One region of the Streptomyces sp. NPDC007157 genome, then DNA from elsewhere that is predicted to be linked to it. Evidence: riboswitches for the same ligand, from Rfam matches in the RefSeq annotation. Region 1 holds a riboswitch; the other holds the start of a gene.
The links. Region 1 has a riboswitch for cyclic di-AMP ahead of ABZ642_RS40830 (C40 family peptidase). Riboswitches for the same ligand answer to the same signal wherever they lie in the genome.
Positions count from the first base shown of each region.

Region 2: linked by a shared signal. The riboswitch ahead of ABZ642_RS07460 (NlpC/P60 family protein) and the one ahead of ABZ642_RS40830 (C40 family peptidase) in region 1 are both predicted to bind cyclic di-AMP.

Region 1 is NZ_JBEYFE010000035.1:29,313-40,124, reverse strand. Features, by position in the region: gene ABZ642_RS40875 (triacylglycerol lipase) at 1-375, opposite strand, end outside; gene ABZ642_RS40870 (LuxR C-terminal-related transcriptional regulator) at 492-2,672, shown strand; gene bioD (dethiobiotin synthase) at 2,825-3,541, opposite strand; gene ABZ642_RS40860 (adenosylmethionine--8-amino-7-oxononanoate transaminase) at 3,544-4,824, opposite strand; gene bioB (biotin synthase BioB) at 4,817-6,031, opposite strand; gene ABZ642_RS40850 (8-amino-7-oxononanoate synthase) at 6,179-7,306, shown strand; gene ABZ642_RS40845 (DUF397 domain-containing protein) at 7,366-7,593, opposite strand; gene ABZ642_RS40840 (helix-turn-helix transcriptional regulator) at 7,603-8,463, opposite strand; gene ABZ642_RS40835 (ATP-binding protein) at 8,676-9,134, shown strand; gene ABZ642_RS40830 (C40 family peptidase) at 9,168-9,641, opposite strand; cyclic di-AMP (ydaO/yuaA leader) riboswitch at 9,645-9,858, opposite strand; gene ABZ642_RS40825 (hypothetical protein) at 10,190-10,498, opposite strand; gene ABZ642_RS40820 (ATP-dependent Clp protease proteolytic subunit) at 10,506-10,812, opposite strand, start outside.
Region 2 is NZ_JBEYFE010000003.1:413,362-431,086, forward strand. Features, by position in the region: gene ABZ642_RS07400 (SRPBCC domain-containing protein) at 1-422, opposite strand, end outside; gene ABZ642_RS07405 (SAM-dependent methyltransferase) at 496-1,311, opposite strand; gene ABZ642_RS07410 (DUF397 domain-containing protein) at 1,460-1,696, opposite strand; gene ABZ642_RS07415 (helix-turn-helix transcriptional regulator) at 1,698-2,573, opposite strand; gene ABZ642_RS07420 (ATP-binding protein) at 2,902-3,510, shown strand; gene ABZ642_RS07425 (DUF6454 family protein) at 3,806-4,537, shown strand; gene ABZ642_RS07430 (hypothetical protein) at 4,579-4,830, opposite strand; gene ABZ642_RS07435 (hypothetical protein) at 4,852-6,999, opposite strand; gene ABZ642_RS07440 (NAD(P)H-dependent oxidoreductase) at 7,107-7,565, opposite strand; gene ABZ642_RS07445 (lipase family protein) at 7,618-8,934, opposite strand; gene ABZ642_RS07450 (lipoprotein) at 9,146-9,787, shown strand; gene ABZ642_RS07455 (DUF1996 domain-containing protein) at 9,862-11,787, opposite strand; cyclic di-AMP (ydaO/yuaA leader) riboswitch at 12,185-12,359, shown strand; gene ABZ642_RS07460 (NlpC/P60 family protein) at 12,368-14,620, shown strand; gene ABZ642_RS07465 (NAD-dependent epimerase/dehydratase family protein) at 14,646-15,704, opposite strand; gene ABZ642_RS07470 (FAD-dependent oxidoreductase) at 15,952-17,316, shown strand; gene ABZ642_RS07475 (hypothetical protein) at 17,635-17,725, shown strand, end outside.

The sequences.
Region 1 (10,812 bases):
CGAGGTCCCGCCGAGGTTCTTGAGGTAGTAGCGGCTGTTCAGCGCGCCCATGGAGTGGACCACGAGGTCCACCTTCGAGGCGCCGGTCTGCGAGAGCACGGACTGGATGTAGCTCGACAGCTGCGACGCGGTGGTCACGTTCGACTTCGTCCAGTCGTACGACCACGCGTACAGCTGGGAGGACGAGTAGCCGTCCGCCTCGAAGTCCGCGATCCAGGCGTCCCAGCTGCTGGAGTCGCTGCTGAGGCCGTGCACGAAGACGACCGGGTCGTGGCTCGCCGCCTGCGCGGGAGTGGTGGTCAGGGGGAGTGCCAGAAGGAGCGAACCGGCTATCGCCGTCAGAGCGGTTGCGATGCGACGCTTGGCGCGTTGCATGATGCCTCCTGAAACGGGTGGGGTTGTTCAGGAGTGTCGGGACGGGTCTACGCGCGCCGCATCGGTGAAGTCGCCAGTCTTTACGAGTCAACTAACTCGCCAGTAACGTCTTTCGTGTGGTGATACCGGTGAATCCCCCACCTCTTGACCGCACTTCGCCACCGCAGACGTCCGACGCGGGGCCATGCCCGGCTTCGGCGCTCCCCGAGGGCGTACGCGCCCGGGTGCGACGCGTCGTATACGAAGATCAGCGCGCCCTGGCCGAACTCGTGCCGCGCCTCACCGCACGGCAGACGGCGGGACTCGACCCGCTGCCGGCCGAACCGGCCGAACTCGCCCCACGGCTGCTCCACGCCCTGCGCCGGGAGATCCGTGCCCTGCCCGACGACACCCGTCGGCTGCTGCTCCTGGCCGCGGCCGACCAGTACCCGGTCGCCACCCACGCCTTCCTGCGCGCGGTCACGGCCGGCCGGCTCGACACCCGTCCACTGGACGCCGCCGAGACCGCCGGGGTCGCGCACGCCGGTGCCGGCGGGGTGTTCTTCCGGGACGCCTGGACCCGGATCGCCGCCTACGGCACCGCCTCACCGGCCGACCGGCGCGAAGCCCACCAACTGCTCGCCCGGGTGCTGGGCGGCAAGGACGACACGACCCGCCGCTCCTGGCACCGGGGCGCCGCCGCGCTCGGCCCCAGCGCCCGGCTCGCGGCGGAACTCCGGGTCGCCGCCGACCGCGCCCGTGCCGAGGGCAGACCCGCGCTCGCCCGCGCCCTCGCCGAACGCGCCGCCGACCTCTGCCCGGACCCGGTCGCGGAGGCCCGGCTGCTCGCCCTGGCCGCCGCCGACGCCTGGCGCTCCGGAGAGCCCGACCGGGCGAGACGGCTCGCCGCCCGTGCGGACGACTCCGCCCTCGACGGCGTCCTCGCCCTCAGAGCCGGCAACGCCTCGGAGGCCTTCGACGCCCTGCTCACCGCCGCCGTCCGGCAGGAACGTTCCGTCGACTCCGCCGACTTCCTCGCCCTCGCCACCGAGGCCGCCGTCTACACCGGCGATCTCGGACGCTGCCGCGAGGCCCATGACATCGCCCGGTGGCTGGGCGTCTCCCCGCCCGGCATCCTCGCCGGACTCGCCGCCGCCGTAGAGGGCCGCTACGACGACGCCCGGATCCTCCTCAAGGGCACCGCCGGCCGCTGCGGGCCCGGCGGCGACCCCGGTCTGCTGGTCCACTCCGGCATGGCGGCGCTGATGCTCGGCGACCACACCCGCGCCGCCACCGCCACCCTCCGGGCCGCCGCCTCGGCCCGCGCCCACGGCATCCCGGCGACGGCCGCTCAGGCCATGGAGTTCCGCGCCTACGCCGACTTCTGGACCGGCCGCACCCGGGCCGCCGAGGCCGCCGTCCAGGAGGCCCTGGACCAGGCCCACGCCACCGGACAGGACAACGGGGCCTGCCACCTCCAGGCCGCGCTCGCCATGTTCGCCGCGGTCCGGGGCGACGAGGAGGCCTGTCGCGAGCGCACCGCCGCCGTCCACGCGCACGCCCTGGCGCACGGGCTCGGCCTGCCCGCCGCCCTCGCCCAGTGGGCGCTCGCCTTTCTCGACCTGGCGGGCGGCCGCTTCCCCGCTGCCGCCGCCCGGCTGCGCGCCCTCGCCGGGTTCGGTCCCGGACACGGCCACCGGGCCATCCGGCACCTGGCCACCCCGCACTACGTCGAGGCCGCCGTCCGCACCGGAGACACCCGGGTCGCCCGCGCCGCGCACGCCGACTACCACCGCTGGGCCACCGCCGTCCGCAGCACCGACGACCTCGCGCTCAGCGCCCGCTGCCGGGCCCTGCTCGCCCCCGGTGCCGAGGCCGTCCAGCACTACCGTGCCGCCCTCGACCTGCACGCCCGGGGCACCCGGGACTTCGAACGCGCCCGTACCGAGCTGCTGTTCGCCGGGGCCCTGCGCCGGCTGCGACAGCGCCCCGAGGCACGCGACCGTCTGCACAGCGCCCTGGCCGCCTTCGAGTCCTTCGGCGCCCCGCACTGCGCCGCCCAGGCCCGTGCCGAACTCCGCGCACTGGGCACGGCGTTGACACCTGCCACCACCGGTGCGCCGGACCCGGCCGCCGTCCTCACCGCCCAGCAGCTCATGGTCGCCCGGATGGCCGCCGAGGGCGCCACCAACCGCGAGATAGCCGACCGCCTCAACCTCAGCCCGCGCACCATCGACCACCATCTCCGGGGGGTCTTCAGCCGGTTGGGGATCCGATCCCGGATCGAACTGGTACGGCTGCTTGGCGAGTCGCCCTAGGTCCGTCGGTCGGGTGCGGCGCCATCGTGGCTGCTCGCGCAGTTCCCCGCGCCCCTGAAAGGGCGTTGCACAGGCGACCCCGAAGGGGCGCCGGGAACTGCGCGACCAGCCCTCACGCAGCCGCACCCGACCGATGTGGCCTTGCCCCGGCACTAAGGCGCTTCCCGCACCCGGAACGCCTCCGCGTCCCAGTCACCGTCCAGCCGCCCCGACAGCCAACTCGGCGCCGCCGCACGGAAGTCGGCGGGCGCCAGCGCCCCGGCCCCGGCGGGCAGCGCACCCAGCAGCGGCGCCCCGGCCACCTCCGGAAGATCGGCCACATTGCAACGCGACGCCAGATCCGGGGAACCGGGCCAGCTGCCGATCACCACGCCCAGCAACTCCAGCTCACGGGCCCGCAGTTCACGGGCCGTCAGCTCGGTGGTGTTGAGCGTGCCGAGTCCGGCCGACGCCACCACCAGCACCGGGGCATTCAGCAGCCGGGCCGCGTCCGCCAGGGTGCCGCCCGCCGCGTCGAACCGTACGAGCAGCCCGCCCGCCCCCTCGACCAGCACCAGTTCGTGCTCGGTGGCCAGCTTGGCGGCGGCCTCCGCCACCTCGTGCGGACGCACGGGGGCCGCCCCGGCCCGCCGGGCCGCCGTGCCGGGCGCCAACGGCTCGGGGAAACGGGCGAGTTCGGCCGTCGTCACCGGGCCCGCGAGCCGCGCGACCTCGTCGGCGTCCCCGCAGTCGTCCGGTCCTACCCCGGTCTGCGCGGCCTTGAGGACCGCCACCGAGCGGCCCGCCGCGAGTGCCGCGGCGGCGACCGCGGCCGTGGTGACCGTCTTGCCGACCTCGGTGCCCGTCCCCGTGATGATCAGGATCGGCATGTTCATCCCTCCCGCGCGGCGGCACACACCGCGCGCGCGATCCGTGCCACGTCCGCGTCGCCCGTGACGTACGGGGGCATCGTGTAGACCAGGTCGCGGAACGGCCGCAGCCACACACCCTCGCGTACGGCGGCCGCGGTGGCGGCCTTCATGTCCACCTCGTGGTCGAGCTGCACGACCCCGATGGCGCCGAGCACCCGGACGTCCCGTACGCCGGGGATCTCCCGGGCCGGCGCCAGGCCGTCCCGCAGTCCCGTCTCGATCCGCTTGACCTCCGCCTGCCAGTCCTGGCCCAGCAGCAGCCCGAGGGAGGCACAGGCCACGGAGGCGGCCAGCGGATTGGCCATGAACGTCGGTCCGTGGGCCAGCACCGGCACCTCGCCCCGCGAGATGCCCTCGGCCACCCGGGGCGTGCACAGGGTCGCCGCCATCGTCAGATAGCCGCCGGTCAGCGCCTTGCCCACGCACATCACATCGGGGGTGACGGCCGCGTGGTCCGCGGCGAACAGCGCACCCGTACGGCCGAAGCCGGTCGCGATCTCGTCGAACACCAGCAGCACGTCGTGCGCGTCGCAGGCCTCGCGCAGCACCCGCAGATAGCCGGGGGAGTGGAACCGCATCCCGCCCGCGCCCTGCACCACCGGCTCCACGATCACCGCGGCCAGTTCGTGCGCGTGCTGCTCGATCAGCGACCGCAGCTGGTCGGCGTACGACTCCTCGTACTCGGCCGGCGGCGCGTCCGCGAAGACCTGGCGGGGCAGCACCCCGGACCACAGCTCGTGCATCCCGCCCTCGGGGTCGCACACCGACATCGGCTGCCAGGTGTCGCCGTGGTAGCCGCCCCGCCAGGTCAGCAGCCGCTGTTTCGCGGGGCGGCCGAGGGAACGCCAGTACTGCAGGCACATCTTGACCGCGACCTCGACCGAGACCGAGCCGGAGTCGGCGAGGAAGACATGCTCGAGACCGGCCGGCGACATGTCGACAAGGAGCTTCGCCAGTCGTACCGCGGGCTCGTGGGTGAGCCCGCCGAACATCACATGGCTCATGCGGCCGAGCTGGTCGCGCGCGGCCTCGTTGAGCACCGGGTGGTTGTAGCCGTGGATCGCCGACCACCAGGACGACATCCCGTCGACAAGGTCGCCCGAGCCGTCCGCGAGCCGCAGCCGGACCCCGCTCGCCGACTCCACGACGAGCGGTTCGGCCCGGCCCGGCATCGGTCCGTACGGATGCCAGACGTGCCGCCGGTCCAGCTCCAGCAGCTCGGGGACGCTCAGGTCAGGCATTGGGCGCGAGATCCGTTCCGGCGCCCCGGCGGCGGACGGCGACCAGGTCGGTCCGCGGCTCGTTGGCCTGAGCGGTGGCGTCCTCGTGGGAGCCGCAGACGCCCGACCCGCACCCGGCCTCGGCATGCGACCCGCACCCGGCCTCGGCGTGCGATCCGCACCCGGCCTCGGCGTGCGACCCGCAGCTGCCGGCCGCGACCTCCGACCGGTGCTGCGGCAGCGTCACCTCGTCGGCTCCCTCGACCACGAACCCGGCGTCCGCGATCATCTCCAGGTCGGCCTGGCCGGCCTGGCCCTCGGTGGTGAGGTAGTCGCCGAGGAAGATCGAGTTGGCGAGGTGCAGCGCGAGCGGCTGCATGGTGCGCAGGTGGACCTCGCGGCCGCCCGCGATGCGGACCTCGACGTCCGGGCAGACGAACCGCACCATGGCCAGGATCCGCAGACAGCGCTGCGGGGTGAGGTTCCACTCCTTGGCCAGCGGGGTGCCCTCGACCGGGATCAGGAAGTTGACCGGCACCGAGTCCGGGTCCAGCTCGCGCAGCGAGAAGACCACGTCGACCAGGTCCTCGTCGGTCTCGCCCATACCCGCGATCAGGCCGGAGCAGGCGGAGAGGCCGGCCGCGTGCGCCTTGTTGACGGTATCCACCCGATCGGCGTACGTGTGCGTGGTCGTGATGTCCCCGTACGTCCCCTCGGACGTGTTGAGGTTGTGGTTGTAGGCGTCCGCGCCCGCCTCGCGCAGCCGCTCGGCCTGACCGTCGGAGAGCAGACCGAGGCAGGCGCACACCTCGACGCCCTCGTTCTGCTCCTTGATCGCCTTGATGGTGCCGGCCACCCGGTCGACATCCCGGTCGGTCGGGCCGCGTCCGCTCGCCACCAGGCAGACCCGCTTGGCACCCCCGGCGAGGCCCGCGGCGGCCGCCTTCGAGGCCTCGTCGGGTTTCAGCCAGCTGTACTTGAGGATCCCGGTCGAGGAGCCGAGGCGCTGCGAGCAGTAGGAGCAGTCCTCAGGACACAGGCCCGACTTGAGGTTGACCAGGTAGTTGAGTTTCACGCGCCGGCCGAACCAGTGCCGGCGCACCTTGCCGGCCGCGGTCACCACATCGAGCACGTCGTCGTCGGAGGTCGCCAGTACGGCGAGCGCTTCCTCGCGGGTCGGCAGCTCGCGCCGAAGCCCCTTGTCCACCAGCGTGTTCAGCAGGTCCATGAGAGCCGATCCTGTACTACGAGGCTGCTCCGGGCCAAGGAGAGTTTGCACAACCCTGTCAGTTCAACGTGTGGGTATTGCCACACAGTGGGTGGCTGGTCGTCCCGCTAGGGTCTGTTCACTGCCTACAAATTCACCGGAGGAGCCATGGCGTTCGGCTGGATCGACGAACAGGCGGAACTCCGCCGCCGCGCCGGACTGGTACGGACCCTGCGCCCCCGCGCCGCCGACTCCCCGCTGCTGGACCTGGCGAGCAACGACTACCTGGGCCTCGCCCACCACCCGGAGGTGGCCGAGGGCGCGGCCGCGGCGGCCCGGACCTGGGGCGGCGGCTCCACCGGCTCCCGGCTGGTCACCGGCACCACCGAACTCCACACCGAGCTGGAGCGCGAGCTGGCCGAATTCTGCGGGTTCGAGGCGGCCCTGGTCTTCTCCTCCGGCTACGCCGCCAACCTCGCCGCCGTCACCACCCTCGGCCCGCACGGCTCCCTGATCGTCTCCGACGCCCTCAACCACGCCTCGCTGATCGACGGCTGCCGGCTGGCCCGGGGCACCACCCAGGTCGTCGGACACGCCGACCCGGACGCCGTACGCAAGGCGCTCGGTACCCATGAGGGGCCCGCGGTCGTCGTCTCCGACACGGTGTTCTCGGTGGACGGCGACGCGGCACCGCTGGCCGCCCTGGCCGAGGCCTGCCGGGAGCACGGCGCCGGGCTGCTCGTGGACGACGCCCACGGGCTCGGGGTGCTCGGGGACGGCGGCCGGGGCGCGCCCCGCGCGGCCGGGCTCTCCGGCGCCGACGACGTGGTGGTCACGGCGACCCTGTCGAAGTCGCTGGGCAGCCAGGGCGGGGCCGTCCTCGGCCCGGCCCGGGTGATCGACCATCTGGTGAACGCGGCCCGGACCTTCATCTTCGACACCGGCCTGGCCCCCGCCGCGGCGGGGGCGGCCCTGGCGGCGCTACGGCTGCTGCGCCGGGAGCCGGAACGCGCGGAGCGGGCCCGTCAGGTCGCCGCGGAGCTGCACGCACGGCTGACCGCCGCGGGTCTGGAAGCGGTGCGTCCGGACGCCGCGGTGGTCTCCGTGCGGGCCCCGTCCCCGGAGGGGGCCGTGCGGTGGGCGGCCGACTGCCGTACGGCAGGCCTGGCCGTGGGCTGTTTCCGTCCGCCGTCCGTGCCGGACGGCATCTCACGGCTCAGGCTCACCGCCCGTGCGGACCTCTCCGGGGCCGAGATCGAACGCGCTGTACAGGTGATCGGTGAGACACGACCATGAGTCGGCGTGACAGGGCCGGGTCCTGACCGATTGCGGATACGGAGTCGGTTACGGGCTGATCAGCCGGTGAGCGCCGACAGGAAACCCGCCCAGCTCCCGGGGGAGAAGAGCAGCGCGGGTCCGGCCGGATCCTTGGAGTCGCGTACGGCGAGCAGTCCGGTCAGCCGACCGGAGCGCGGCCGTGCCGTCTCCACACAGTTGTTCGCTCCGGTGCTGTAGCTGCTGCGCAGCCACCGCAGTCCGTGCAGATCAGCACTTGAAGGTACGTTCCGAGGCAGTGCAGTCATGGTGCCTCCTTACGCGCCGTCACCTATCCCGGCGATGTAATCCAACGAGTCCTCGGGCGAAAGGGCGTGGATCTTAAGGGTGTTGAAGGCCTCCGTGTAGGCCTGGAGGTCTTCTTTCCGTTCGAGGTAGAGGCTACTCGTCAACTGGTCGAGAACAACCACGTCCAGATCGGAAGTGCTCGGAAATGAGAAGATTACGAAAGGCCCGGTGACGCCGATATGCGCTCCGGCCGAGAACGGCAGCACCTGGAGCCGTACCTGGGGCAGCCGGGCCGACTCCACCAGCCGTTCCAGCTGTCTGGCCATCACGCCCGGGCCGCCGACCTCCCGGCGCAGCACCGCCTCGTCCAGCACCGCGTTCAGCTCCAGCGGCGGACGGTTGCGCAGTACGTCCTGCCTGGCCAGACGTACCTGCACGAGGGCGTCCAGGGCCTCGTCGTCGAGTCCGTCGGCGGCCGCCCGGGTCACGGCACGCGCGTACTCGGGGGTCTGCAGCAGGCCCGGTACGACCGAGGTCTCCAGCGTGCGCATCGCACTGGCCTGCGACTCCAGACTGATGAAATCCCGGTAGGTGGGCGGCAGCACCCCACGATAGGCATGCCACCAGTGGTGTCGCCCGGCGGTGTCCTCCGACCCCGCCAACACCAGCAGCAACTCGCGCAGTTGCCCCTCGACCACGCCGTAGGCGTCGAGGAGTAACCGCACATCGGCCGGTTTCACACCGCTGGCGCCGGTCTCGATCCGGCTCACTTTCGACTGATGCCAGCCCACCAGACGGGCGGCTTCACCGCTCGTGAGGCCGGCGCCGGTGCGCAGTGTGCGCAGTTCGGCGCCCAGTTTCCGGCGGCGTACCGCGGGACCGTTCTGCATGGGCTACTCCTTACTCCTTCCGAGCCGCCCAAATACGCTCTGGGGTCGCAGAGTTCACCGCATCGAGCGACAGATATATGCATATCTTGGTGGATCGCTCCCCTGACCGTCCTGGTAATGGCAGTCTGACGAAGAAGCACCAGTCCGGGACCGTACTCGAACCATCCGCACCGTGTCGGGCTCCGGTCCCGTGGGAAAGGGACGACGTCGCCATGGCAGACCACCTGGAAGCATCCGTCACTCTGCCGAGCGATCCCGCCTCGGTCTACGCGGCCCGCTGCTACGTGCTGAGCACCCTCGCGGAATGGGGGCTGCCACCGGAGACGGAGACCGCGGACACCATCCGCCTCATCGTCTCCGAACTCGCCACCAACGCGGTGCAACACACCTTCGGGCAGTCACCCACCTTCACGGTGGGCCTCGTCCTCGACCGTGACGAACAGCTGCGCATCGGCGTCACGGACAGCCATCCGCGGTTCCCCAAGAGACTCCCAGCCGCGGTCCAGCAGGACAACGGGCGCGGCATGGTCATCATCCGCTGGCTCACCGCGGAGTGCGGCGGCAAGCTCCGGGTGCGCCCCACCCGGGAGGGCGGCAAGACCGTCTTCATCGAACTGCCCTGGGCAGTCCCGGCCGGTACGGTCACCGCCGCCGGCCAGCAGGAACCGTAGCCCCGAGTTCCCGCCGGCCGGCCGCTGGATGGGTCAGCTGACCCGGCCGTACCAGACGCTTCGCGTCCAGATCTTCTGGAGCTTCACCACGTCCCCGGTCTTCGGGGCGTGCCAGATCTTTCCCTTCCCGGCGTAGATGCCGACGTGGTACACGCTGGAACCCGAGTGGAAGAAGACCAGGTCCCCGGCCTTGCGGTTGCCGGCCGAGATGTGACGGGTCTTGTTGTACTGCTGGGCCGCCGTACGCGGGAGCTTCTTGCCCGCCTTCTTGAACGAGTACAGCGTGAGTCCGGAGCAGTCGAACCGGTTCGGTCCGGTGGCACCCCAACTGTAGGGCGAGCCCTTCTTCGAGGCCGCGATCCGAAGTGCTTTCGTCCCCATCGTGGCGGCCGAGGCGTCGGAGGCGACACCCGGGATCACGATGGAGCCGCCCACGGCGGCGATGGTGAGCGCCGAGGCCGTGCCGGCCCGCGCCATCAGCGACGGGACACGATTGAGCGCAGTCATGCGCAACCCTTCGTCAGCCGCCTGTGAAGGATGACCTGTCGGATTCGGGCTGGCGAAGTTGCCCGGCCGTGTTGCCACGGCTTCACCCCAAGGGCTGCACGGCCCGGTCATGCTGCGACCGTTCCGGCGACCCGTCGTGCTTGGGTCCTCCACTCCTGCCGATCCACTTCCGTCGACCGGGCATCCGGACGGCGGCAGGACTCGGCGTCCGCCCGGATCGCCCCGCCGTTGTGGCGGGGGCTTGTCGTCAGACAGGGATCTTCACTCACCCGTGTCCGAAAATCCCAACGGAACCGTGGATTTGTGGGGTTAGTCACCACCCACCCGTTCGGGTGGACAGCACTGTGTTCGATTATTCGTCAACTGCCCGACGTAGCCCCGGACCTGCACCGAAGCCGTCCGCGGGCACCTTCGAGCACGCACCTTGAGCGGCCCCGGCGGTCAGGTAAAACCACGCCATCCTCCGCCGAACGGCGGTAACCCCTTTGGGTCGTTTCAACTCCGGCCCGGCCGGCCGGTGGACGCGTGGCTCCGGACTTCGCCCGGCGTCACCGTACGCAGTCGGGCGGGAGTGCGACGCGCGCGGTCCGGCGTTCGCCGTCGAGCACCCGCAACGCCCGTGCCAACGTGTCCCCGTGAAGCTCCGTCTCGCCCCGTCCATGCATCAGGGCGAGCGCGTCGCGCAGCTCGGCCGCCGCGCGCACCAGCGCCTGCGCGGCGCGCAGCCCACGATAGGTGTCCTCGTTCTGCGCCGGGTTGATTCGGCCCAGCAGGTCGACCACGTCCAGATAACGGTCGATCAACTCGCCCTCGGCGCGGGTCAGCGCGGGCAGCGGCGGCAGTTCAGGTGGCAGCATCGAGCGCTCACCCCTCGTCCGGCAGGCCGGGCGAGGGCCGGCGGCCGGGCACGATCCGGTCCACCAGCCCGTACGCCAGCGCCGCCTGCGCGTCCAGCACCAGATCCCGCTCCAGATCCTGGTGGACCTGGGCCGGTGTGCGCCCGGTGTGCCGGACGAGCATCTCTTCCAGCAGCGTGCGGGTCCGGTCCAACTCCGTCGCCCGGATGACCAGATCACTCGGCTGGCCCTGTACCGGTTCCGGCAGCGACGGCTGCTGGAGCACGACGCGCGCACCCGGCAGCACGGAGCGCTTGCCCGGGGTGCCCGCCGCG
Region 2 (17,725 bases), on a different contig from region 1:
GCCATCCGGGTGCCCAGTTCGTTGTCCTCGGGGCGGACACCTTCGGGGACGCCCTCGTGCAGGACCTCGACGTCCGTGCCGCCGCCGGCCGCGGTGAGGGCCGTCGTCATCGTCATGGTGCCGCGCACGGCGTCGTCGGCGGACTCGAAGTCGATGACCTCGACGACGAGGCGGTCCGGGACCAGCCGGGCGAAGTGTCCCCGGTAGGTGTCGGTGTGCCCGCCGGACTTCCCGGCGCGCCCGGGGTCGTCGTAGTCGAGGGACACCCGGAACTCTCCGCCCTCCCGGGCGTCGAAGGCGTGCACCCGGGCGGTCATGCCGTCCGGCGTCCGCCAGGCGGCGACCGCCTCCGGGTCGAGCAGCGCCCGGTAGACGGCGGCCGGGGGCGCCTGTACCCGCCGGGTGACGCGCGTGCTGGTCATGACCTCACGGTACCCGTGGGACGACCGTGCCGGGGCCGGGAAGGTGAGCCGGGCCCCGGCACGGGGCTCTGGGTCACGGCTTGCGGGCGACCGCTCCGTACATCGCGATGTCCTCGTCGCGGATGCCTTCCTCGCCATGGCCGTCCGGGAGCCACTTGTGCACCTGGACGATGCCCGGCTCGACCAGCTCCAGGCCCTCGAAGAACTTGTGGGCCTCGTCGATGGTGCGCAGCCGCATCGGCATGTTGCGGGCCGCGTACTCACGGGCGACCCGGCCCACCTCGTCGGGCGCGAACTCGGCGGTGCCGATGGACATCGCCAGGTAGCTGCCGGAGGGCAGCGGCTCCAGCAGCCGTCGTACGACACCGACCGCGTCGTCCGCGTCCAGCATGAAGTGCACGATGGCGATCACCGTGAGCGCCACCGGCTCGTCGAGGTCGAGGGTGTCGCGCAGTTCGGGGGCGTCCAGGATGGCCGCCGGGTCGCGGAAGTCGGCCTCGATGTACGCCGTCCTGCCCTCGGGCGCGCTGGAGAGCAGGCCCTGGGACAGGGTGAGGACGATGGGGTCGTTGTCCACGTAGACGACCCGGGAGTCGGGGGAGACCGCCTGGGCTATCTCGTGGAGGTTCGGGGAGGTGGGTATGCCGGTGCCCACGTCCAGGAACTGGCGCACTCCCGCCTCCTCGGCGAGCCAGCGCACGGCACGGTTCATCCAGTCGCGGTTGGCGCGCATGTGGACCGGGAGCGCGGGCCACTCCCGGGACATGGCGTCACCCGCCTCCTGGTCGGCGGGGTAGTAGTCCTTGCCGCCCAGGATGTAGTCGTAGATCCGGGCGGAGTGCGCGTTCTCGGTGTCGATGCGGTCGGCCGGCCATCCGTTGTCGGGCAACGCCGTGTCTCCCATTCGGGTGAGGGGGTGCGGGGGGTGGAGAGGCGGTACCGAGGGGGTACCGATGCGGGGTGGTGCCGCTGGGGGGTGAGAGGTGTGGGGGGTTGGTCAACGATCAGCTATAGCAAGGAAGTTCCGGGAACAGGGCTCACATCAGGAAGTCGGCGTCACCAGCCTTCACGCCGGACAGGAAACTGGTCATCTCGCGGGGCGTGAAGACCAGCGCCGGGCCGTCCGGATCGGTCGACTGGCGTACCGCGACCCGCCCGTCGGCGAGCTTCTTCACTTCCACGCAGGCGCCGCCGGCGTCGTCGCTCCACGGCTTGGTCCAGCCGCGCGCGCCGAGTTGCCGGGACGGAATGCCGTTGTGTACGGGGTGGTGCACGTCAGAGCTCCTCGCGAATCGCACCGAGGACGACCTCGGTCTTCCTGGCGGGCGCCGCCTGGGCGCCCAACCGGTCCAGGGCCTCGCGGTAGACCACGACATCCTCGCTCTTGTCCAGGTAGACGGCGCCCACCAGGCCGTTGAGATAGACGATGTCGGGCAGTTCGGGGGCCCGGAACCGGAAGAGGTGGTACGCACCCGCGCGCATCGCCGGGTGCGGGCCGTTGGCGAACGGCATGATCTGCAACGTGACGTTCGGCAGCCGGTTGATCTCGATGAGATGGTCGATCTGGGCGCGCATGACCCCGGCGCCGCCGACCGGCCAGCGCAGCACCGTCTCGTCCATCACGACCCACAGCCTGGGCGGCGCCTCGCGGGTGAGCAGTTCCTGGCGGCGCATGCGCAGCGCCACCCGGCGCTCGGTGGCCTCGGTCGACGCGTGCGGGTTGCCGGCGCCGAGCAGGGCGGCGGCGTACTCCCGGGTCTGCAACAGCCCGTGCACGAACTCGTTCTCGTAGGCGCGGATCTGCAACGCGGCCTGTTCCAGGCTCAGATACGCGGCGAACCAGTCCGGCATCACATCGCGGTAGGTGTGCCACCAGCCGCGCTTGTTGGCCTCGCGCACCGACTGCAGGAAGGTGTCGACCTCCTGGCGGTCCGTCACGCCGTAGATCTGCAACAGCTTCTCGGCGTCGGCCAGCCGGAGCCGGGCCACCTTGGCGGCCTCCATCCGGCGGATCGTGGAGTGGCTGACGCCGATCGCGGTGCCGGCCTGCTCGTAGGTCAGGCCCGCCCGGGTCCGCAACTCCTCCAGCTGCCGGCCGAGGATCATGCGCAGGACGGAAGGGGCACCGCCCCAGTCGGTCTCCGAGGTCACGCCCTACCCCCTCGCACCAGGTTTCAGGGTCACCGTCTCACGTGTTCGTGATCGGCTCGCGGACTCATTCGATCACTTCCTGTCGGGAGCAGCATGCACTTCACTTCTTGCAATTTTCAACTTGCTGGTTGCGAGGCGATGTTGGCAGATGTCAGAGTGGACCTACTGCTCCGGCTGACCAAGGAGCAGGCGAAGCAGTCCAGTTGGGGGAGACTGAGCTGCGATCCGGCGCCGCCCAGGCACGGGTCGTCGTCTGCCCGCGTGCGGCAGGGGCGGACGCGACCGTTCAGCCCCCCACGCTGCGAAGCCGGACGAAAGGCGCACGGCGATGGCCCCGCCCTCTCTCCCCCAGCCGCTCGACCGACTGCCCGACGACCGGATACCCGGCCTGCCCCGACCGGCCCTCGCGGCCGACGCCGAGGGCCCGCACCGCCCGTCGGACGCGACGGGCATCCCCCGACCACCCGGAGGCGAACGCCTCGGTCGACTCCCTGGGCCGCAAGGCCTCGACCGGTTCGCCTCCGGGGATCGGCCCGTCCCGCACAGCCTGGCGTTCGACCTGGCGCCGACGCCCCGGGCGGTGGGCAACGCCCGCCGCAGCGTGGGTGAGCTGCTGGCCTCGTGGGGCGTGTGCGAGGAGGCCTGCGACAACGCGGTCCTGGTGACCTCCGAACTGGTCACCAACTCCATCGTCCACTCGGCCGGCCGGCGGATCATCTGCCGGGTGCACGCCGTCCCCGACCGGATCCGTATCGAGGTCGAGGACCAGAGCGGGAGCTTCACGCTCCCGGCGCCCCGGCGGGCCAGACCCGACGAGCAGAACGGACGCGGACTGTTCCTGGTCGACGCGCTCAGCCTCGACTGGGGCGTCACGGTCGCGCCGGAGGGATCCTCCGCACGCGTCGTCTGGGCCGAGCTGTCGACGGCACCGGACTGACCTCCCCGCTTTCTCTCCCCCCACATCTCAGGAAGCACGTCGTCTCATGAACCATCCCCCCACGCCCGACCTCGCCGCCGACCCGTCCTGGACCCGCACCCGTCCGAAGCCCGGCCCCGAACAACCCCACACCACCCCGGCGGGCTGATCCGCTCCCCGTCCCGCCCCGCGGCCCGGGCCTCCCGCGAGGCCCGGGCCGTCGTGTGTCCATGGCGCACGCCCGGCACGGGATGCGGCCGTGGAGGTCGCGCCGCATGATCGGGGGAAGGGGCCCGCGGCGGAAGGCGGCACCTCGATGAAACCGACGGTCGACGAGGCCATCGCCCGCGTGGCCAGGGCCGCCGAGTGGACGCTCGTGGACACGGTGCCGCTGGACTTCGTCTGCCATCGCCCCCAGGGCATGGACCGGGCCGACGGCACCTTCTTCGTGAGCAGCTCGGAGGTCCTGCGGCCGGCCGGGGCCACCGCGGGCCCGGAGGGGCCGTCGCACACCCCGGGCACGGGCCGTGGGCACCTCTTCGAGATGAGCCGGCGGGGGCGGCTGCTGCGGCACTGGGAACTGGGCGAGGACACGTTCTACCACACCGGCGGTCTCACCCACGACGGGCAGTTCGTGTGGGTCGCGGTGGCCGAGGACCGGCCCGACTCGCGGTCCATCGTGTACCGCCTGGACCCGGCGGCCGGCGAGGTGGAGGAGATGTTCCGGTACCCGGACCACCTCCGGGACATCGCCCGCGACCCCGAGACCGGTCTGCTGCACGCGGCGACCTGGGGCGGCCGGCGGGTCCTGGTGCTGTCCACGGACGGCGAGCCCGTCGAAGGGGCCCCCGTGCCGAGCCGTCACGTCGGCGTCCAGGACTGCGCGGCGGTCACCGCCCTCTCCCCCGCCGGGCGCGCGGTCACCGTCAGGGCCGTGGACTTCGAGATCGCCGGCACCGACCGGCTCCGGCTGTACGCGCTGCCCGACGACTCCTCGGCACCGGGCGAGACGTGCCTGCTGGTCCTGGAGGCGGCGCTGCGCGGCTGACGCCGGGCACACCCGCGGTACGCCCGGCGGCCGGCCGCCGGTCAGTTCGTCGCGTGGGACAGCAACGCCGTCGCAGCGGAGCGCAGTTGGGCCGCAGCGGCCGCGCAGGCCGTCGCCTGCCGCTCCAGGGTGGTCCCGCTCCACTCCGGTGACTCGGCACAGCCGGCCAGGGTGACGGCGGCACCGCGCAGCCGTTGCGCGTAGCCGTCCATCCGGTCCGCGTCGACTCTCAGGTCGTCGACGTACGCGAGGAGTTCGGGGGCGGCGGTGGCGGGACGGGGTTCGGTCACCATGGGGGCGCACCTGTCTCGGGCTCAGCGCGGCAGCGGTGCGCCGGCGCTTCTGTGGGCGATGAACCGGGGGCTGGTCAGGACGAACCCGGGCCGGACGGCGTCGAGTTCGAGGATCTGGAGCTGGCGGGCCAGCGGCCCGTGCCCGCCGTCGAGCCGCAGCCGTACCCGGGGCCGGGTGTGGACGCGCGGTCGGCCGTCGGCGCGGACCAGGGTGCGTACGATGCTGTCGCCCCGGCGGCCGTAGAGCACCCAGTCCGCCTCCGGACAGCGCACACCGGGGCCGGGGTTGCCCTCGACGCTCAGGCCCAGCTCCGGTGCCTCGACCCGGAGTTCACGTCCTTGCAGGGCGACCTCGGCGGATCCGTGCACGGCCGGCTGGGCCCAGAGTTCCTCGGCCACCGCCCGCGCCTCCCGGGTGCCGACGGCGAGCGCGACGACGTACCGTCCGGTGCGGCGCAGGTCGACGCGGCGCAGCAGGTCCCTGGCGAGGTCGTACGCGTGCGGCCGCCACAGGTCGTCGACCAGGACGGACAGGCCGAGTTCGGTGTAGGGGCCGATGGTGGTGCAGCGGTGCTCGTACAGGGAGAGCACGGCCAGGGCGCGGCGGCCGAAGCGGGCGGGGACCATCCAGGTGACGTCCGGCAACAGGCTGCGGGCGACGTCCGCGTCGACCGGGTAGCAGAGGTGGGCGGCGGAGGAGTCGTAGTAGCGGACCGGCACGTCGACCGGGCCCGCCGAGGTGGGGACGCTGGTGGTGGGGACGGACAGCAGGGGGTAGCCCTGGGGAGGGCGGGCGCGGTCCCTGAGCCGGTAGACGCGGGTGCGTTCCACGGGGCCCCGGTAGGGGGTGAGGGCCCGGTCGACGTCCCGGGCGACCTGCGGGATCACCGTCTCCAGGTGGTCGATGTAGACGCGGAGCAGGTGGCAGCGCGGGAACTCGTGGTCGGGGCCGGAGTAGTCGGCCCGGTACCGGTTCGGGCGCGGGCCGCGGGCGGCGCCAGTGCCGCGGCCGTCCAGGGCCGGGACGATGTCGTGCCGGTTGGTGATGCCGGCGACCCAGGTGCGCGGGTCGGCGGGCTCCCGGTGGTCGGTCGGCGCGCCGACGGCGACCACGTGGGTGACCCGGTAGGCACGGCAGAACTCCTCGTCCTGGGCGAGGTTCAGCAGTGCGATCGCGCCCTCGCCGTGTCCGACGAGCGCGAGGTCGGCGCCGCGCGGGACGCCGTGGTCCCGGATCGCCAGCAGGATCGAGCGGGTGTAGGGCGAGTCGGTCATGAACAGGTTGCGCCAGGCATCGGCGAAGTCCTGCGGGGAGTCGCCGTGGGGGCGGCCGGGGGCCGTGCCGGGGGCCTGGACGACGTACCGGAGCACGCCGTCGGGGCCGCGTACCTCCTGGACCAGGACGCGGCCCTCGGCGTCGAGGACGTCCAGGTTGCGCAGGAAGGCGAGCAGGGAGCCCTCGGCGGCGATGCCCTGGGCCTCCCGGGCGGACGGTTCGACGGCCTGGACGGCGCCCTCGCCCCGGTCCTGGGCCGAGGGGTGGACGGCGCTGATGCCGCGCGCCGGGTCGGCGGTCAGCTCACGGCCGGCGGCGAGCGCCCAGGCGGTCTCGTCGTTGACCGGGTCCTCGCCCAACAGGCCGCGGACGGCGAGGAGTTCGGCCAGGATCGGGGCCAGCGCGGACAGCGCGTGCCGGGCGTCCTGGTCCTTGAAGAGGGTCCGCAGCGCGCGGACGGCCTCGAAGTCCCGGTCGGCGGTGACCGCGGCCGTCAGCCGGCGCATGCCCGGGTCGTGCCGGAACTCGGGGTGGTCGAGCAGGACTGCGGCGATCCTGAGCCGCAGCGAGGTGACCGCCACCAGCGCGGCCAGGGACTCCCGGCCCAGCGCCTCCCCCGCCGCGCCGAGCAGTCGGCCCACGCCGTCCGGTGCCACGATCGCCGCGCCGCCGAGCCCCTGCCTGTTGGTGAGCGCCCGCAGCAGTGCCCAGCGGGCGGCGTAGCCGGTGCGGGGACGGCGGCGCGCGGAACCCGTCAGCGCCGGGGCGAACAGGACGGAGCTGGTCCGTGCGCACACCTCGCGGATGCCCTCGGCGACGTCCACGACGTCACGGGCGCACTCCCGCAGCAGTTCCTCCGTGGGCGGCCCGGAGGCATGCCGGTGCGCTGCCATCCGGCGCTCCCTGGGATCGACGACATGGCCTGGTCCCATCGTGTGCCCTGGACCCGGTGCGCGCACCTTCGTCCATGCGGGTGACGGTGGGCGCCGCGCGGAGCCCGTCAGGCGTCGTCCGCGAGGCCGGCGGCGACGGTCGCGCCGAGTTCCCAGCACGCCTCGAGGTCGGCCTTGCCGGGCTCGCCCGTCACCGTGACCGGCTGGGCCGCCCGGCGCCAGCCGAGGCCGGTGGTGATGGAGTCGAGGGCGCGCAGGGCGCCGGTGACGTCGTTGCCACCGTGCACATAGGCGCCGAAGGGACGGCCCTGTGTCTCGTCCAGGCACGGGTAGTAGATCTGGTCGAAGAAGTGTTTGAGGGCGCCGGAGACATAACCGAGGTTGGCCGGGGTGCCGAGGAGGTAGCCGTCGGCCGCCAGCACGTCGGAGGCCGTCGCGGACAGCGCCGCCCGCCGCACGACCCGCACCCCCTCGATCTCCGGGGTCGTGGCCCCGGAGACCACGGCCTCGAACATGGCCTGGCAGTGCGGCGAGGGGGTGTGATGGACGATCAGCAAGGTGGGCACACCGGCACCCTGCCGTGCGCGGCCCGCCGACGGCAACCCGCGGGGCCGCCGGTCAGGGCTGTGCGGGCATGGTCCAGCAGTTGGAGACGGCCGGCAGGCCGGACAGCCGGGCGGTGAGCCAGGCGACGGCGTCGCCCTGGTCGGTCAGCAGGGGCCCGAAGTGGTTGAGCAGGGCGCGGCCCGCGTCCGGCAGCACGACCGGCACATAGGTCACGTCCGCGCCTTCGTCGCACCAGTCGACGGCGAGCCGGCGGGCCTGGGCGTGCGGGACGAGGTCGTCGCTGACGCCGGTCGCCAGCCGGACCGGGCTCGCCGGTGCCGTCCCGCCGATGCGCTGGTCGTCCAGGAACGCCTGGAGGGCGGGCTCCTCGCCGATGATCTCGGAGATGGAGCTGCCGTCGGTGGTCCAGGCGGTGCTGTGCTGGGAGCCGTAGGCGAGGATCGCGTCACCGACGCACATGGTGGACAGGTCGGTGAGGGCGGCCCGGCCCGCGGCGCCGAGGTGGGCGTCGACGATCGGCCGCAGCGCCGGGTCGGACTGGACGAAGCCGTTCACCGCCCAGCCGAGGGCGCCGGCCAGGTCCGTGCCGTCGATGGCCGCGGTGACGGCGGTGAGATCGGCGGGCGGCGCCCCGGCGTAGGTGCCGGAGAGGGTGACGTCCGGGGCGTAGTCGGGCTGGAGTTCGGCGGCCGCCGCGGTCGCGCCGCCGCCCTGGCTGTAGCCGAACAGGCCCACCCGCGAGGCGGCGGTGACCGTGGCGCCGGGGACGTTCCGGGCGGCGCGTACGGCGTCCAGGACCGCGTGGGCGCCGTCCAGCCGGTTGACGTAGGTGTGCAGCCGGTCGGTCGCGCCGAGCCCCACGTAGTCGGTGACGACGACCGCGACGCCCTCGGCGAGCAGCCGGTAGATCGACAGGTCCTCGTAACCGACGGACACTGTTCGCCCGTTGAGGAGCAGCGGGTGTTCCAGGCCCAGGGAGGCGGCGCACTGGTCGCCCTGGCCCATGGTGCCGGGCGCCAGGGCGACCAGCGGACGGGCGCCGGGGCCGAGCCAGGGCAGCGTCGGCTCGATGTAGGCGCCGGTGACCGCGACGGGGCCGCCCGCCGAGTCGGTGGACCTGTACATCAGCCGGGTCGCGCGGCCCGGCAGCGGACCGGGCAGGCTCGGCAGGCTCAGGGCCAGCGGGAGGGGTTCGGTGCGGATGAGGGTGCCGTCGGTGGCGGGGAGACCGGCGGGCGGATCGTAGAAGGCGGGGATGGTGACGCCCCGGGAGACCTCCGCCCGGGAGGCCGTGGCCTGCACGGTCTGTACACAGAGGCAGGCCGCGGCGGCGACGGCGGTGGCCAGCAGGCGGATGCGAACAGGCATGGGGGTACCTCCTTGACGTGCGGGACGTGGGAGGTGGCGCGGGGGTCTCCGACGGTAGCGAGCACCTTGTTACCCGCGGTAGCAGCCGTCAGGTTACGGTTCAGTAATATGACAGTCCGTCAACACAGACTCACCGGACCAAAACCCGTCCGGTCCTGTCGTAGCCCTCGATTACAGTGACCGGCCGGGGACGCCGAAGGGGAGGCAACGGGTGGGGACCCTGGGGAGAAGAGCCGTACCGCTCGCGCTGCTCGCGGGGCTGCTGACGGGGTGCGGGGTGTCGGCGCGCGCGACCGACGTCACGGACTCGGGGCAGGCGTCCAGCGGGGCGGCCCAGAGCGGGGGCACGGTCGGCGCCGCCGGTTCGGCCTGCGCGCTGCCGGTCACGTTCGACATCGCCCGCGGCTGGCGGGCGGACGCCGTCGACGGCCTGGCCGCGGACGCCTCGAACGGCACGGACGGCGACCTGGCCCAGAGCCTGCTGCGTCAGGGTCCGGTGACCCTGGCCTGCGAGATCGACGCCAAGCCCGCCGGGGCCATCGGCTTTCTGCGGGTGTCGACCGGAAAGCCGGGCAGCGGTGACGCCGGCGCGGTGCTGCGGGCCTTCGTGGCCGCCGAGAAGGGCACCGGCAAGGCCAGGTACCGGACCTTCACGTCCGGCGGGCTCACCGGGGTACGGGGCGACTACGTCTACACGAGCGAGCTGCTGGACGAGACCAAGAGGGAGTCCGCGCTGGCCGTGGTCACGCCCCGCGGACCCGTCGTCCTGCACCTGGGCGGGCTCGACAGCGCGGAGCACGACGAGATGCTCCCCGCGTTCGAACTCGCCCTGCGGACGCTGCGCTCCGCCTGACCCCGGGCACAGGGGTCAGGCGGAGCCGCGTCGACTCCGTCAGGCCGAGGCCGGACGGAGTCGCGTCGCACGCGTCAGGACGACCGCCACCGGGTGCGCCACAGCAGCACGAACCCGGCGGCCAGCAGCACTCCGCCGAAGAGGGCCGGCCACAGGTGGGCGCCGGTCTCGGCGAGATCGCCCTGGACGGCCTGCGGCTCGGTCTGGGGTGCGGTGGACGGCGCCTCCTGGCCCGCCGGGGCGGCGCCGGCCGTGGTCGCCGTGCCGGTCGGGGTCTCGGTCGCGGGCCGCTCGGTCGGCCGGCTGATGACACCGCCCCCCGTGCCCGACGACTTCTTGGGCGAAGCGCTCGTGTAGACCTGCGGCAGACCGGTGTCGCCGGCGGCGGTCTTCGTGGCGGACGGCTCGGCCGGGGGCTCGGAGGGCTGGGCACTCTCGGTCTCGGCCGGCGGGTCTGCCGGGGTCGCCGTGTCGCTCGGCTCGGTGACCGGGCTCGCCGACTCGGACGGCGGGTTCTCCGGGCTCGCCGACTCCGACGGGTCGGGGTCGGCGCTCTGCGACGGCGGCTGCTCGTCGGCCCCGGCCCCGCAGGTGCGGCCGGAGTTGATGCAGCCGACCATCTTCCGCATCAGGCTCTCGTCGAAGACGTTGATGAAGTCACCGTGGTCGGTCACCGGCTTGTGCAGCTGCTCGGGGAACGAGTCCACCGCGAACAGTGGAACCGTACGGCCGCCGTCCTGGAGGCTCGGTGCGTCGACGTCGTAGACGATGCGCTGCACCAGCTGCGGAATCGCCTGGAACCCGGCCGGGCAACTGCCGTCGGCCGCGGCGAACGCCACATGGGTGCGGTGGTTGGCGCTGTCGATGTTCCGGCCGTCCCAGCAGCTCTGGAACCTGAAGGTGCGCACGACGTCACTGCCCGAGGGGCAGAGCGGGTACTTGTCCTTGAGCTGCCGGTCCTCGAAACCGGTGCAGCTCCAGGAGGCGTTGGCGTTGGCCGGGCCGTTGACGAAGGCCTTGGCGTCGCCGGTGATGATGCGCAGCAGCCGGGGCATCTCGGTGACCTTGGAGGTCGGGTTGCCCTCGAAGGTGAGCGTGACCTTCTTCGCCGTCACGATCTGTCCGGCGTTGCCCTCGGTACCGCCGCCCGGCTTGTCGGCGTCCCGCTCCTGCTTGCCGTTCTGCAGCCGCAGCACGGGCCAGTAGTACGTGGACTTGTCGCCCTGGTCGGCACAGCTCGTGTCGGCGTTCGCGAGGTCGTCGTCGCTGGCGAAGGCGTTGTTGGACTGGTTGCCGATGTAGTCGTGGAAGTGGTGGGCGCCGTTGGAGACTCCGGGCGCCACGATCACGTTGTCCGAGTTGAACAGGCCGTTCGCGTTGACGCCGCAGCTGGAGGCGAAGGTGCCGGTGGAGCCGTCGGGCCGCTCGGCCGGGGTCGTGACATTGGGCTGGACGGTGGTGATGTCGGCGTAGTCGGCGGCGACGGGGCCGTTGCCGCCCTGGCCGCCGATGCCCGCGCCGGCACTTGCACTGGCACTGGCACTGGCGCTCTGGCTCGGTGTGGCGCCGTCCTGCGGCGACGCCGACTGCCCGGCGCCCTGGTCCGAGGAGCGCAGGGTGCAGGCGGCGAGATCGTCGAGGCCCTGCGGGCGGTCGCCCTCGCGGCCGATGGCGTCGGCGATGCGCTGAAGGGACTCCGACCGCTTCTCCTTCAGCGGATCGAGGATCGTCTGGTCGGCGAGGCCGGGGTTCTGCTGGATCGCCGCGGCCGACTCCTTGAGCTGCTGGTAGGCGGCCACGATCTGCTGGTCCAGCTGGGCGAGTTCACCGTCGACGTCCTCCCGGGCCGCGTCGGGCACGTCCGTCAGCCGGCTGCCGACGTCGGGGCAGTAGACGGTGGGCGCGGACAACACCTGAGCGGTGGCGGTCTGCCCGGACTGGTCCGATTCGGTGGCCGAGGCGTAGACGTTCACCGCGACCAGTGTTCCGCCGCCGAGCATCAGGGCGACCGCTGCGAAGGTCGCGCGTTGTGCGCCGGTCGGGCGTCTGCGCCTGTTGGGTCTCAAGGTCGTTCCCCTGCATGTCGTGGTCGGCCGGGCATGGAAATCCCCCGCCCTATACGCGGCGCGGCGCCACCGTGTTCAACGACCCCACGAATTCACGGTGACCTCACAGGAAGCAGCCCCTCGGGCCGCCGCCGGTCCAGCTCCGACGGGCGTACGACGGCGATCGCCACGCCGGCGAAATACCGTCCCGCGACGGCCGGTTGTCGAACGCTACGACGAACATCACAATTACGTATCGGACATTACGCACTTCAACCTTCACACGAGTGACACAAGTTGGCTAAGTTGACGGGCAAGCCGTTCGGCTCCCCCCGGCGAATCCCGTCGGGCCGCGCGGCCTCCGCCTAATCCGGTGCCCAACGGGGCGATCCGGAGCCGGGGACCCAACCGAACCACTGGGGTGAATCGGCCGACTGCCCTGAGGGGCAAGGGCCGTAGGGCATGCCTTCCGGATCGACCCGCCCGAACCCGACAGCTAACTCGGTAGGCGGAGCACGGAAGGAGCACGACCCCCATGGCGTCCGAGAGCCGTGACGAGGTTCGACAGCGGATCGACAGCCTCTACGACCAGGCAGAGAACGCCACCGGGAACTACAACGCCACACGTGCGATGAACGGGGGCTCGCGGTCCCGCGGTGTCCCGCTGTTCAAGCGGCCCCGGCGCGACGACCCGGGCCTCGACAACATCGCCAAGGAGTGGTTCGACAGCGCACGCTCGCGGCTGGGACCGAGTGTCCCGGCGGCCCTGCCCGCCGACCGGCTGCCCGCCCGCCCCGGCCCGCGACGGCCCGTCAGCGCGATGGCGGCCGACCTGCTCGGCCAGTTGGAGGGCTCCGACCCGTCCCGGCCGGAACTGACCGCGGGGCCGTCCGCGAACAGCGACATCGAGGTCGTCCGCGAACTGACGGAGCGCCCGAAGCTGGAACTGACGGCCGGGTCCCCCGCGGCACTGCCCCCGGGACCGTCGAGCGCGGCCAAGGCGCTGCCCGCGGCCGCGCCGCGGCGGGCCACACCGGGCACGTCCAAGACCAAGAGCCAGCTGAAGATCGCCAAGGCGCGCGAGGTGCTGTCGCAGCGCACCGGACAGCGTGCGATCGCGGCGCTCGAACCGGCCGCGCCCGCCCCGGCTCCGCAGGCGGCCCCGGCCGCCCAGACCTCCTGGCCCACGCCCGAGGCCCAGGTCCCGGCGCAGCAGTGGCCGGCTCCCGCCGGTATGCCCGGCCAGTACGGCGACACCGGCTCCTTCCGGACCGACGCCCTGACCGGTACCGGCGCCTTCCCGGCGGTGACCGTGACGGAGACGGGCGCCATCCCGGTGGTGCCCGCGACGGACACCGGCGCCTTCCGGGTCATGTCCCCGGGCGCCGCCCAGCCCATGTCCCCGGCGGACACGGGCGGCTTCCGCATCATGACTCCGGGCGCCGCCCAGCCCATGTCCCCGGCGGACACGGGCGGCTTCCCGGCCGTGCCCCCCATGGACGCGGGTGCGATGCCCGCCGCGAGCCCGGGCGACACCGGTTCCTTCCGGGTCATGACCCCGGGCGCCACGGGCACGTTCCCGATGCCGGCCGACACGGGTGCGTTCCCGACCGCGACGCCCACGAACACGGGGGCGTTCCCGACCGCCGCCCCCACGAACGCGGGCGCCTTCCCCACCGCCGCGCCCACGAACATGGGCGCCTTCCCGACCTCCGCCCCCACCGACACGGGGGCCTTCGCCACCGGCGCGCCCGCCATGCCGGCCGCGGCGGTCCCGGGCACGATGGGCACCGGTTCCTTCCCGGGCATGGCGCCGGACGCGACCGCCGCCTACCTCGGCGCACCCCCGGCCGCCGCGGAGACCGCTTATCCCACCGCCGCGTACGCCATGCCGACCGCCGCGATGCCGACCGCCGCGTACGCCATGCCGACCGCCGCCACACCGTCGGCCGCCGCGTACGCCATGCCGACCGCCGCCACACCGTCGGCCGCCCTGCCGTGGGCCGACTACGGCACCGGCGCCTTCCCCGCGGCGCCCGCCGCCGACCTGGGCGCCTACGCCGCCGGAATGCAGCCCGCTGCCGCCGCCTACGCCACCGCACCGGCCACGACCGCGCTCGATGGACCGATGCCCACGGCGGTGATACCCACCGCGGTGACGGACCCGCCGTGGGCGATGATGGCCTCCCCCGCCGTGCTGACCTCGCCTCCCATGGCGACGGCCACCGCCGCCCCGGCCCCGCTCCCCACCGCGCCTGTCCCCACCACCCCCGTCCCGACGGCGCCCCCGGTGGTCACCACCCCCGTCCCGACGGCGCCCCCGGCCGCCTACCCGACCGCACCCGTCCCCACCGCACCCCCGGTCGCCTACCCCGCGGCGGCCGTCACCGACACCGGCTCCTTCCTCGTGCCCGGTGCCGCGGCCGAGCCCGGCAAGGCCATGAAGGCGCTGGCGTTCGCCCGGGCACAGATCGGGCGGCCCTGTGTCTGGGGCGCGACCGGGCCGGAGTCGTACGACTGCTCCAGCCTCACCCAGGCCGCCTGGCGCGCCGCCGGCGTGTCGCTGCCGCGCAGCGCGCCGGACCAGACGTTCGCCGGCACCCCGCTGACGCTGGCCGCCATCGAGCCCGGTGACCTGGTCTTCTTCTTCGACAACGACAGCCACGTCGGGGTCTACGCGGGCAACGGCATGATGGTCCACGCGCCGAGCCCGGGGGCGTCCATCCGCGAGGAGTCGATCTACACCGCCGGGGAGTCGGCGATCCACCGGGTGGTTCGCCCGGCCTGAACCCCGGCCGTCGGGTTCGTCGGGGTCAGACCCTCCGTCGCCGCGTGCGCCAGCTCTCGTGGTGGTCCAGGAGGGTCTCCTCGACGGGCCGGTAGGTGAGGCCCAGGTCCTGGACGCCCCGGCTGTTGTCGACGCGGAAGCGGATGCCGAGGTGCTTGCGTATGTAGTCCTGGGTGAGGCCGAAGGAGGGGCCGAGGATCCGTACCGGCCAGTGCGGGAGCGCGGTGCGCGGCAGACGCGGATCCCGGGGACGGCGGGTGCGGATGATCCGGGACATCTCGTGGAAGGACGTCATCGTCTCGTTGGCCACGATGTAACGGCCGCTCGCCGCCGGGTTCTCCGCCGCCGCGATGTGCGCGTCGGCCACGTCGCGGACGTCCGCGGTGGTGAAGCTGAAGTCCGGGGCGCCGTAGCAGAAGTAGCCCTTGAACAGCTCGTCCAGCAGGAACAGGCTGCCGGACTCGGAGGCGGGCGTGAGCGAGGGGCCCAGTATCAGGCCGGGGTTGACGGAGACCATGCGCCAGCGGTCCTGGGCGGCCTCGGCGTCCCAGGCGGCGCGCTCGGCGACCGTCTTGGCGTAGTGGTAGGGGTTGCCGGCCACCGTGCTGGTGGTGTTGAAGTACTTCTCCGTCAGGATCCCGCCGGCCATCTCACGGACGTCGGAGTAGTCGCCGAAGATCGCACCGACGGTGGAGGTGAAGACCAGGGTCGCCACGTCCGGGGCGCGGTCCACGCTCGCGAGCACGTTGCGGGTGCCCAGCAACGCCGGGTCCACCACGTCCCGGCGGCCGTCCCTGATCCGCTCCGGCATCAGGAACGGCGAGGCCACGTGGAAGACGGTCGCACAGCCGCGGAACGCCTCGTCGAAGGAACCGTCCTTGAGCAGGTCCGCCTCGAACAGGGCGAGCCGGCCGGGGAAGGCCTCCTGGAGCTCCCACAGGGGCCGGACCTTGGCCGCGTCACAGGCGCTGCGGACGGTCGCGTGCACCCGGTAGCCCCGCTGCAGCAGCCTGCGCACCAGATGGCTGCCGACGAATCCGCTGCCGCCGGTGACCGCGACGGTCGTCTCCCCGCGTGCGTCCACGCTCTCACCCCTCGCCCTCCGGTCACCGTGCCTCGGTGCGCCGCAGAGGACAGGTTGGTGCATGCCCGGGGCGGCCGCCAAGCACCGGGACGGGAGCTGTATCGTCTCCTGGCCATAAGCGGGACCCGACAGAAGTCATAAGTTCGTCTTATGAGGTCATAGACCGGACCCGCGTACTAACTTAGGACTGCCTTAGTTTAGGCTTCCCGTTCGAGATCGAATGTCCTCACTCGAAGGGAACCTGATCATGCCGCGCCCCCTGCGGGTAGCCATCGTCGGAGCCGGCCCCGCCGGGATCTACGCCGCCGACGCCCTGCTCAAGTCCGAGGTGGCCGCCGAGCCCGGCGTGTCCATCGACCTCTTCGAGCGGATGCCCGCCCCGTTCGGCCTGATCCGTTACGGCGTCGCCCCCGACCACCCCCGCATCAAGGGCATCATCACGGCCCTGCACCAGGTGCTCGACAAGCCGCAGATCAGGCTCTTCGGCAATGTGGACTACCCGACCGACATCAGCCTCGACGACCTGCGCTCCTTCTACGACGCGGTGATCTTCTCGACCGGCGCGACGGCCGACCGCGAGCTGCGCATACCCGGCATCGAGCTGGACGGCTCCTACGGCGCGGCCGACTTCGTCTCCTGGTACGACGGCCACCCGGACGTGCCGCGCACCTGGCCGCTGGAGGCCGAGAAGGTCGCCGTCCTCGGCGTCGGCAACGTGGCCCTGGACGTGGCCCGCATCCTCGCCAAGACCGCCGACGAGCTGCTGCCGACCGAGATCCCGCCGAACGTCCACGACGGTCTGAAGGCCAACAAGGCCCTCGAGGTGCACGTCTTCGGCCGCCGTGGCCCGGCGCAGGCGAAGTTCTCCCCGATGGAGCTGCGCGAGCTGGACCACTCCCCCAACATCGAGGTCATCGTCGACCCCGAGGACATCGACTACGACGCGGGCTCGATCGAGACCCGGCGCGGCAACAAGCAGGCCGACATGGTCGCCAAGACCCTGGAGAACTGGGCGATCCGCGATGTCGGCGACCGCCCGCACAAGCTCTTCCTGCACTTCTTCGAGTCGCCGACCGAGATCCTCGGCGAGAACGGCAAGGTCACCGGCCTGCGCACCGAGCGCACCGCCCTGGACGGCACCGGCAACGTCAAGGGCACCGGGGAGTTCAAGGACTGGGAGCTCGGCACGGTCTACCGCGCGGTCGGCTACCTCTCCGACAAGCTGCCCAAGCTGCCCTGGGACATCGACTCGGGCACGGTCCCGGACCAGGGCGGCCGCGTCATCGAGGAGAGCGGCAACCACCTCCGGTCGACGTACGTCACCGGCTGGATCCGCCGCGGCCCGGTCGGTCTGATCGGTCACACCAAGGGCGACGCCAACGAGACGGTCTCCAACCTGCTGGACGACTTCGCGAACGACCGGCTGCACACTCCCGAGTCGCCCGCGCCGCAGGCCGTCGACGCCTTCCTCGCCGAGCGGAACGTCCGCTTCACCACCTGGGAGGGCTGGTACCGGCTGGACGCCGCCGAGCGGGCGCTGGGCGAGCCGCAGGGCCGCGAGCGGGTGAAGCTCGTCGAGCGCGAGGACATGCTCCGGGAGAGCGGCGCGTGACACGACGCTGAACCGCTCGAAGGGCTCGAAGGGCTCAAGGGGGCCGACGGATCGCCGTCGGCCCCCTCACCTGTTCACCGTCGGCCGGGCGAACGGGGCCCGCCCCGATGCGGATGGACGAGCAGACCCCGTTCGCCGCACCATTGTCCGGAATCCGCCTGGTCGGGGACACAGGTGAACCGGCGTCGCACGACGCACACGGTGCACACCCCGGGTGCGGGGCGCATTCCCCGTGCGCGGGCGGCCCCAACCCTGTGTAACACGCTCCCGAGCGGTGATACTGGAACGCACACCCCGCTCCCATCAGCAGATTGGCCCATGTCGAACTCCGCCACCGACCGCGCCGTCCTTCCGCCGACCGTCTGGGCCGCCCGCGGGCGCCACACGGGCCCGGACTCCGAGGAGGTGA